Regions from separate parts of the Actinokineospora spheciospongiae genome, predicted to be linked through region 2. Evidence: riboswitches for the same ligand, from Rfam matches in the RefSeq annotation. Region 2 holds a riboswitch; the other holds the start of a gene.
The links. Region 2 has a riboswitch for thiamine pyrophosphate ahead of DFQ13_RS04445 (thiamine ABC transporter substrate-binding protein). Riboswitches for the same ligand answer to the same signal wherever they lie in the genome.
Positions count from the first base shown of each region.

Region 1: it holds a riboswitch for thiamine pyrophosphate, as region 2 does, so the genes downstream of both, thiO (glycine oxidase ThiO) here and DFQ13_RS04445 (thiamine ABC transporter substrate-binding protein) in region 2, are expected to answer to the same signal.

Region 1 is NZ_QHCP01000002.1:589,889-594,394, reverse strand. It holds gene DFQ13_RS06405 (MarR family winged helix-turn-helix transcriptional regulator) at 1-27, opposite strand, end outside; gene thiG (thiazole synthase) at 56-811, opposite strand; gene thiS (sulfur carrier protein ThiS) at 815-1,015, opposite strand; gene thiO (glycine oxidase ThiO) at 1,012-2,115, opposite strand; TPP riboswitch at 2,104-2,212, opposite strand; gene thiE (thiamine phosphate synthase) at 2,264-2,941, shown strand; gene DFQ13_RS06380 (APC family permease) at 2,938-4,245, opposite strand; gene DFQ13_RS06375 (hypothetical protein) at 4,404-4,506, opposite strand, start outside.
Region 2 is NZ_QHCP01000002.1:180,255-184,760, forward strand. It holds gene DFQ13_RS04440 (ABC transporter permease) at 1-1,305, opposite strand, end outside; gene DFQ13_RS04445 (thiamine ABC transporter substrate-binding protein) at 1,281-2,297, opposite strand; TPP riboswitch at 2,319-2,432, opposite strand; gene DFQ13_RS04450 (4a-hydroxytetrahydrobiopterin dehydratase) at 2,479-2,772, shown strand; gene DFQ13_RS04455 (hypothetical protein) at 2,776-3,129, opposite strand; gene DFQ13_RS04465 (epimerase) at 3,653-4,506, shown strand, end outside.

The sequences.
Region 1 (4,506 bases), 410 kb from region 2:
GACGTCACCGTCAGCCGAAGTCGTCATACCTCATTGTGCCCAGGGCGGGCGCGGGTCAACGCGGAGGGCTGGACGCCTGGGCCCAGAACCGCCGCGGGATGCGGCCCGCCGACCTGGCCAGCCTGCCCGCGGTGACCGCCGCGCGCATCGCGGTGGCCATCTTCTCCGGGTCGCCCGCGCGGGTGACGGCCGTGGCCAGCAGCACCGCGGCGCAGCCCAGTTCCATGGCCAGGGCCGCGTCGGAGGCGGTGCCGACCCCCGCGTCCAGGACCACCGGGACGCCCGCGCGGGTGGTGATCAGCTCGATGTTGTGCGGGTTGTTGATCCCCAGGCCGGTGCCGATCGGCGAGCCCAGCGGCATGACCGCGGCGCAGCCCGCCTGCTCCAGGCGCAGGGCCAGCACCGGGTCGTCGTTGGTGTAGGGCAGCACCACGAAACCGTCGTCGACGAGCTGGGTGGCGGCGTCGAGCAGTTCCACCGGGTCGGGCAGCAGGGTGCGGTCGTCGGCGACCACCTCCAGCTTCACCCAGTTCGTCCCCAGGGCTTCGCGGGCCAGGCGGGCGGTGAGCACGGCCTCGGCGGCGGTGCGGCAGCCCGCGGTGTTCGGCAGCGGGTCGATGCCCAGCTTCCGCAGCAGCTCCAGCACGCCGGAGCCGCCCGCGGTGTCCACCCGGCGCAGCGACACCGTGGTCAGCTCGGTGCCGGAGGCCACCAGCGCCCGCTCCAGGACCGCCAGGTTCGCGGCGCCGCCGGTGCCGGTGATCAGCCGCGAGGAGTACTCGCGGTCGGCGATGACCAGGGGGTCGTCCACGGCTCAGCCCCCCTGCACGGCGGTGAGGACTTCCAGCCGCGCCCACGCGGGCACCACCGTGGCGGCGTGGGCGTTGCGGGGGACCACCTGGCCGTTGAGCGCCACCGCGGTCCCCGAGGTGGGCAGCGCGAGGGCGGCCAGCACGTCGGCCACGGTCGCGCCGTCGGGGACCTCTCGTTCGGTTCCGTTGACCTCGATCGTCATGTCGCTCCAGGGAATCGGGACGGGGCCGCGGCCAGCACGTGGTCGGGCGGGGTGTCGCCGCGCAGCAGGGCCACCACGGCGTCGGCGGTGACCGGCGCCATCAGCACGCCGTTGCGGTGGTGCCCGGTGGCGACCAGCACCCCGGGGCCCAGGCGGCCGAGCAGCGGCAGGTTGTCCGGGCTGCCCGCGCGCAGCCCCGCCACCGCCTCCACCAGGGCGTACTCACGCACACCCGGCAGCACCCGCTCGGCGTCGGTCAGCAGGTCGCGCACCCCCGCCACGGTGACCTCGGTGTCGTGGCCGACCTCGTGCTGGGTGGCGCCGACGACGAGTTCACCGCCGTCGCGGGGGACGAGGTAGACCGGGCGGGACTCGACGTGCGCGCGCAGCGTCCTGGTGGGCGGGGGCAGCGCGCTCGGCCGCGACCGCAGCCGCAGGACCTCGCCCTTGACCGGGCGGACCAGGGTGTCCAGGGCGGGGTGCAGGGCGCGGCTCCAGGCGCCCGCGGCGATCACCGCCTCGTCGCACTCCACTGTGGAGCCGTCGGCGAGTTCGACACCGCCGTCGCGCACCGAGACCGCCCGACCGGTGTGGAAACCCACACCCTCGGCGGTGGCCTGGGCCGCCAGCGAGCGCAGCAGCCGCCTGCTGTCGACCGACAGGTCACCGGGGACCAGCAGTCCACTTCGGACCGGCGAGGTGCCCGGCTCCAGCTCGCGGACCTGCCGCGCGGTGAGCCGCCGCACCTCCCGCCCCAGCGAGGACAGGAAGTCGGCCAACCGGCGCTGGTCCTCGGCGTCGGCGGCGTCCAGCGCCAGGGCGAGGGTGCCCTCGCGGCGCAGGCCGGGCGGGTCGGCCAGGTCGGCGGCGAAACCGGGCCACCGGGCCAGCGACTCGGCGCCGAAGGCGAGCACGTGCTCCTCGCCCAACCACGCCTCGGTGACCGGGGCCAACATGCCCGCCGCCACCCAGGAGCCCCCACCGCGCACCGGGGTGGGGTCGATCACGGTGACCCGCCTGCCGGTGGCGGCCACCCGCCAGGCGGTGGCCAGGCCGATGACACCGCCACCCACGACGGCGATCCGCTGCACGTTCCTCATCACGCTCCCTGCGCCGGCATGACCCGGATCAGGTTCGACGGTCGGAGCGCGTTGTGCTCCCTCTCAGCCCGTTGTCCGGACTCCCGTGCGACCGGCCTCCACCGTAGCGCAGACCCGCCCGGGCGGCCCAGGGGATAGCGTCGGTGCCATGCCGGGACTTGACGGGGACCAGATCAGGCGCAGGCTCGCCGACGCGCGGCTCTACCTGTGCACGGACGCGCGGACCGAACGCGGCGACCTCGCCGACTTCGTGGACGCGGCGCTGGCGGGCGGTGTCGACGTCGTCCAACTGCGGGACAAGGGGATGGAAGCGGGGCCCGAGCTGCGGGCCCTCGCCGTGATCGCGGAACTGTGCGCCGCCCACGGGGCGCTGCTGGCGGTGAACGACCGGGCGGACGTGGCGTTGGCCGCCGGGGCCGACGTGCTGCACCTGGGGCAGGACGACCTGCCGGTGGCGGCGGCCCGGCGGGTGGTGGGGGAGGAGGTGGTGATCGGGCGGTCCACGCACGACTTCGGGCAGGCCGTGGCCGCCGCGCACGAGGCCGGGGTGGACTACTTCTGCACCGGGCCGTGCTGGCCCACGCCGACGAAACCCGGTCGGACCGCGCCGGGGTTGGAGCTGGTCCGGGCCACCGCCGAGGCTGGGCCTTCGCGGCCCTGGTTCGCGATCGGGGGGATCGACCTGGAGCGGTTGCCCCGGGTTGTGGAAGCCGGGGCCTCTCGGGTTGTGGTGGTGCGGGCGATCACGGAATCCTCCGACCCGAAGGGAGCCGCCGAATTGCTCTCGGGTGCTCTGCGCGGTTCGCCCCCCGACCCGGGGCACTAGGCCTCGGACGTGGCGGGCTCGGTGCGGCGGGCGCGGAGGGCGTTCGCCAGGGCCAGGAGGCCGCCCAGGGCCAGGAGGACGGCCCCGCGCAGCCAGACCGCCGCCCCGATCTGGGTGAACAGCAGCAGGCAGGAGGCCAGGCCGAGCCAGGGGACAGCGGTCCAGACGCGGAAGTGGGGGATGTCGTCCGGGCGGCGGCGCAGGGCGAGGACGGCGGCGTTGGTGGCGGTGAAGACGACCAGCAGCAGGAGCACGAGGGTTTCGGCGAGGGCGGACACGCCGCCGGTGAGGGCCAGCAGCAGCGACAGCGCCGAGGTGGCGAGCACGGCCACCCACGGGGTGCGGCGGCCGGGGAGCACGCGCGACAGGACGGGCGGGAGCAGGCCGTCGCGGGACATGCCGTAGGCCAGGCGCGACGACATGATGCCCGTGAGCAGGGCGCCGTTGGCGACGGCGACCAGCGCGACCGCGGCGAACAGCCAGGGCGGCACCGCGCCCGCCGCCCGCACCACCTCCAGCAGCGGCCCGTCGGAGCCCGCCAGCACGTCGGTCGGGACGGCGGCGCCCGCGACCAGGCCGACGAGCAGGTACACCACCCCGGCGGTCAGCAGGGCGCCGAACAGGGCGCGGGGGTAGGAGCGCCGGGGGTCGCGGACCTCCTCGGCCAGGTTCACCGAGGTCTCGAACCCGACGAACGAGTAGAACGCCAGGACCGCACCCGCCAGCGTCGCGCCCACGACACCGTTCTCCGGCGTGCCGACCTCGGCCAATTGCCCCGGGTCGCCGTCGCCGCGCAGGACGACCCAGAGGCCGAGGCCGACGATGAGCAGCAGCCCGCCCACCTCGACCGCGGTCGCCACCGCGTTCGCGCCGAGGGATTCCCTGACGCCGCGGATGTTGAGCGCCGCCAGGGCCGCCAGGAAGACCACCACCACCGGCAGCACCGGCGCCGACACCAGTTCTCGCAGGTAGTCGCCCGCGAACGCCCTGGCCAGCGCGGCGACGGACACCACCCCGGCGGCCAGCATGCAGAAGCCGACCACCGACCCGGCGGCCCGCCCGAACGCCTCGGTGGCGTAGTGGGCCGACCCCCCGGCCCGCGGGTACTTGGTCGCCAGCTCCGCGTAGGACGCCGCCGTGAGCGCCGCCAGGCCCAGCGCGACGATGAGCGGCAGCCACACCGCGCCCCCGGACTCGGCCGCGACCTCGCCGACCAGGACGTACACACCTGCGCCGAGGATGTCGCCCAGGATGAAGAAGTACAGCAGGGGCGTGCCCACAGCCCGCCGCAACGAGGTCGCCATACCCGTTCCAGTACCCGCTGCGGCCCGCTCCCACCCGCCGATCCACGCAGGACCGCGGTGGGGGCCCGCGCGCACGCCGCCGGGTCTGTCGGCAGGCGGGCCACCCCGGCAGGCGAGAGCCCCAGCCCGCACCGTGCGGGCTGGGGCTCTTGTCCGCTCTACGGCGTCGGGGTGGCCGAGGGGGCCTGGGTGGTCGTCGTGGTGGGGACCGACCGGGTGGTCGTGGTGGTCGTGGTCTGTTCCGGGGTCGATTCCTGGGTG
Region 2 (4,506 bases):
CAGCGTCGCCGCCGCCTGCCGCAGCCGCTCGTCGACCGACCGCAGCACCGGCAGCAGCGTCCGCACGACGAGCGGGGTCACGACCAGCGCCTGCGCCAGCGGCACCAGCGCCGCCGAGGTCCGCAGGTCCCCCGGCAGCGCGTCCAGCGTGACCAGGTAGCCGAAGCCGACCGTCACCGCCGAGACGCCCAGCGGCAGCATCAGCGCGGTGTCGACGGCCTCCACCACCCCCGGCCGGACCCGGCTGCGCCCCAGCGTCACCAGCGCCACCGAGGCGAGCACCCCCAGCACCAGGGCCAGCAGCGTCGCGTCCGTGGCCACCCGCACCGAGTTCAGCGCCGCCTCCAGGCCGGTGACCTGCAACGAGCCCCGAAAGCCGGTCCCGGCCAGCGCCCGGTACCCGGCGGTCCCGCCCGCGAACGAGCGCACCACCAGCGTCACGATCGGCACCACCAGCAACGCCACCACCGCGTAGCCCAGCCCGGCCGCGACCCACTCCCCACCGCGCGGTCGCCGCACGGTTTCCGCCTGACCGCGCAGGCTCAGCGCGTTCTCCCGCCGCCGCCGCGCCACGGCCCCGACCACCAGCACGCCCACCACGGCCAGGAACTGCACCAGTGACAGCGCCGCCGCGCCCGGCAGGTCCAGCAGCTCCACGGTCCGCAGGTAGATCTCCGTCTCCAGCGTCCGGTGCCGGGCGCCGCCGAGCAGCAGCACCACCCCGAAACTGGTGGCGCAGAACAGGAACACCACCGCCGCTGCCGACCCCAGCGCCGGGGTCAGCGCGGGCAGGGTCACCGAGGTGAACGCCCGCCACCGCGAAGCCCCCAGCGCCCGCGCCGCGTCCTCGGCCCGCCGGTCCACGTGCGCCCACAGCCCGCCGACCGTGCGCGCCACCACGGCCACGTTGAAGAACGCGTTCGCCAGCACGATCGCCACCACCCCGCCGTCGGGCAGCAGCGCCTTGAACGCCAACCCGACCACGACCGTCGGCAGCACGAACGGCACCAGCACCGCCACCCGCACCAGCGCGCCGCCCGGCACCCTGGCCAGCAGGAACGCCACCGGCAGCCCGGCGAGCACCGCCACCGCGGTCGACGCGGCGGCCTGGGCGAGGGTGAACCCCACCAGCCGCCACGTCGCCCCCTCGCCGAGGACCCGCAGGACCCCGGCCGCGCCGGAACCGAACCCGAGCCGCACGATCGCGGCCACCGGCCAGGCGAAGAAGACGGCGAGGAAGCCGAGCGGGACCGCCGCGAACGCCAGCGCCGCCGCTGGCCTCAGCCCCCGACGGTGCTGCGCCACTGCTCGATCCACCGCTGCCGCTGCGCCGCGATGTCGGCGGCGGGCAGGGTCGCGGGCTGCTCCGGCAACGGCGCCGCAGCGGTCCAGGCGTCTGGCAGCGCCACGCCCTCGCGCGCCGGGTAGACGTACATCTTCTCCGGCACGGTCTTCTGGAAGGGCTCCGACAGCAGGAAGTCGAGCACCTTCTTCGCGTCCTCGGGGTTCTTCGCCCCGTTCAGCACCCCGGCGTACTCGACCTGCCGGAAGCAGGTGTCCAGCAGCGCGGCGGTCCGCGCCTTCCCGTCCTCCCCCACCTCAGCCGACGGCGACGACGCGTAGGACACCACGATGGGCCGCGGCCCCTTGCCGGAGGAGCCGGAGAACTCCTGGGTGTAGGCCTCCTCCCACCCGCTGACGACCTTCACGCCGTTGGCCTTGAGCCTGCCCCAGTAGTCGGCCCACCCCTGCTCGCCGTAGTGCGCCACGGTCCCGAGCAGGAACGCCAGACCCGGCGAGGACGTCGCCGGGTCCTCGACCACCAACTTGTCCTTGTACTTCGGGTCCGCCAGGTCCTCGAAGGTCTTGGGCACATCGCCACCGAGCGCCGCGGGGTCCACGTTCACGCACACGTCCCCCACGTCGACCGCCGTGAGCCGCCCGCTGCCGTCGACGGCGTAGCGCTGCGGCCCCTTGTCCGCCTCCGGGCTCCGGTACTCGGCGAACACCCCCTCGTCGAGCGCCCGGGAGGCGAAGGTGTTGTCGACGCCGAAGGCCACGTCCCCGATGGGGTTCGCCTTGGTCAGCACCAACTGGTTGGTCAACGCCCCCGCGTCCCCGCTCTTGCGCGCCTCCACGGTGATCCCGCTCCGCGCCTCGAACTCGTCCAACACCGCCTGGTCGACGTCGAAGGAGTCGTGGGTGACCAGCACGACGGTGCGGTCGACCGGGGCCTCACCCCCCACGGAACAACCGGCGACCACAGCCAGGGCGACCAGGGGGACGAGTCGGCGCATCGGGAACCTTCCTCGGGCGTGTGCACACCACGAGGACCTCCCTGCGCGGGCATGACCCCGATCAGGTTCGTACGGTCGAGGGCTGGGTGGCCCTCCTCTCAGCCCGGCCGATACCGGACTCCCGTGGCGACCCCGACCCTACGCCCAGCGCGGGCAGGCGCGAAGGGCCACCATGGGGGCCATGGCGGAACTGTTGAGCGAGCACGAGCAGGGCAAGGCACTGGGGACGCTGCCGAACTGGAGCCGGGGCGAGGGCTCCCTGGTCCGGGAGGTCGAACTGGAGTCGTTCCCCCAGGCCATCCAGGTGGTCGACCGCGTCGCGGAGATCGCCGAGCGCGACGACCACCACCCGGACATCGACATCCGCTGGCGCACGCTCAAGTTCACCCTCAGCACCCACAGCGAGGGCGGCATCACCGAACTCGACGTCGCCCTGGCCACCGAGATCGACGCCGTCCTCGACGCCCTGGGCTGACCCTCACACCTCCCCGACGAGCGGACTCCCCACCTTCGCGACCTCCGCCCGCACGTCCACGCCCAGCAACTCCAACTTCCGCCACGCCGCGTCCCGCACCGCCTCGTCGAACAGCGGCGCGTACCAGGGCAGCAGGGTGGAGATCTCCACGCTGTGCGCGAGCAACCCCCGATCCTTCAACCGCCACAGCCCGAACGACGGCGTCGGGTCGAGCACCACCCGCCGCGTCGCCCCGACCGCGCCGAACTCCTCGATCATCCACTCGAACGCGGTGGGGTCGTAGCCGATCTCCACCAGCGTGTCCACGCCCAGACGGGCGTCCCGCTCGAACATCGCCACGAGCTGTTCGGTCACCATGGGTGAGAAGTCGTGATCCACTCGGTGACCGTTACCCCGTGGCCGCAACCCGCGCACGCAAGCGTGAAAACCTGAGACCTTGCCCACTTATCGCGCCCGAGCTGCCCACCTCAACGGGCGTTCGCCCCGGCGAGCCCGGCAGACCGGGGCCACGACTCCAGCAGCGCGGCCGCCTTCTCGAACACGCTGGGGCAGGCGTCCTCTCCCAGCACCGACGTCCGTGGCCGGTGAGTGGCGGAGTCGAGCAGCCCGGGGTCGCGGACCCGGGGCGCGTGCCCAGGTCACCCGCCGGGAACTCCAGGTCGCCCAGTGCGAGGTGGTCCGGGGTCACTGGCGAGCCGGTCGAGCAGGCCCGCGCAGCGCTGGCGGCCGACAGCGCCCGGACCCGGTCGTCCCGAGGCGGCGGGTCCAGCTCATTTTCGGGCCACGCCCCCTGGTTCCATTGCGCGGGGCGGCATCCAGGCCCTCCGGAGCGGATTCGCGCTCGGTCGAAACGGCGTAGCGTGGCCGCGGGGGTGTTCGCATGAAGATCGTGTTGCCCGGCGGGACCGGGAACGTCGGGGGATTCCTCAGCCGGGCGCTGGCGGCGGCCGGGCACGACGTGGTCGTGCTGACCAGGCGGGCCGGGGTCGACCTCGGGGGCGGCGTCCGATCGGTGCGGTGGGACGGGCGCACCGTCGGCCCCTGGGCGGAGGAGGTCGACGGCTGCGCGGCGGTGATCAACCTGGCCGGGCGCAGCGTCAGCTGCCGCTACACCGAGGCGAACCTGCGCGAGATGATGGATTCGCGGGTGGACTCCGCGCGGGCCGTCGGCTCGGCTATCGCCCAGGCCTCCGCGCCGCCGCGGGTGTGGTTGCAGATGAGCACCGCGACGATCTACGCGCACCGGTTCGACCGGGCCAACGACGAGGCCACCGGGATCATCGCGGGCGCCGAGCCGGGGGTGCCGGGGTACTGGGCGTTCAGCGCCGAGATCGCCAAGCGGTGGGAACTGGCCCAGGAGCAGGCGCCCACCCCCGACACCCGCAAGGTCGCCCTGCGGACCGCCATGGTGATGAGCCCGGACCGGGGCAGCGTCTTCGACGTCCTGTCCTGGATGGCCCGGCTCAGCCTCGGCGGACCGGTGGCGGGCGGGCGGCAGTACGTCTCCTGGATTCACGACCGGGACTTCCTCCGGGCCGTGGAATTCCTCCTCACCCGGGACGACCTGGCGGGCCCGGTCAACCTCACCGCCCCCGGACCGCTCCCGCAGCGCGAGTTCATGCGGACCCTGCGCCGGGCCTGGCGGATGCCGATCGGCCTGCCCGCGACGAAGTGGATGGCCGAGGTCGGCGCGTTCGCCCTGCGGTCGGACACCGAACTGCTGCTCAAGAGCCG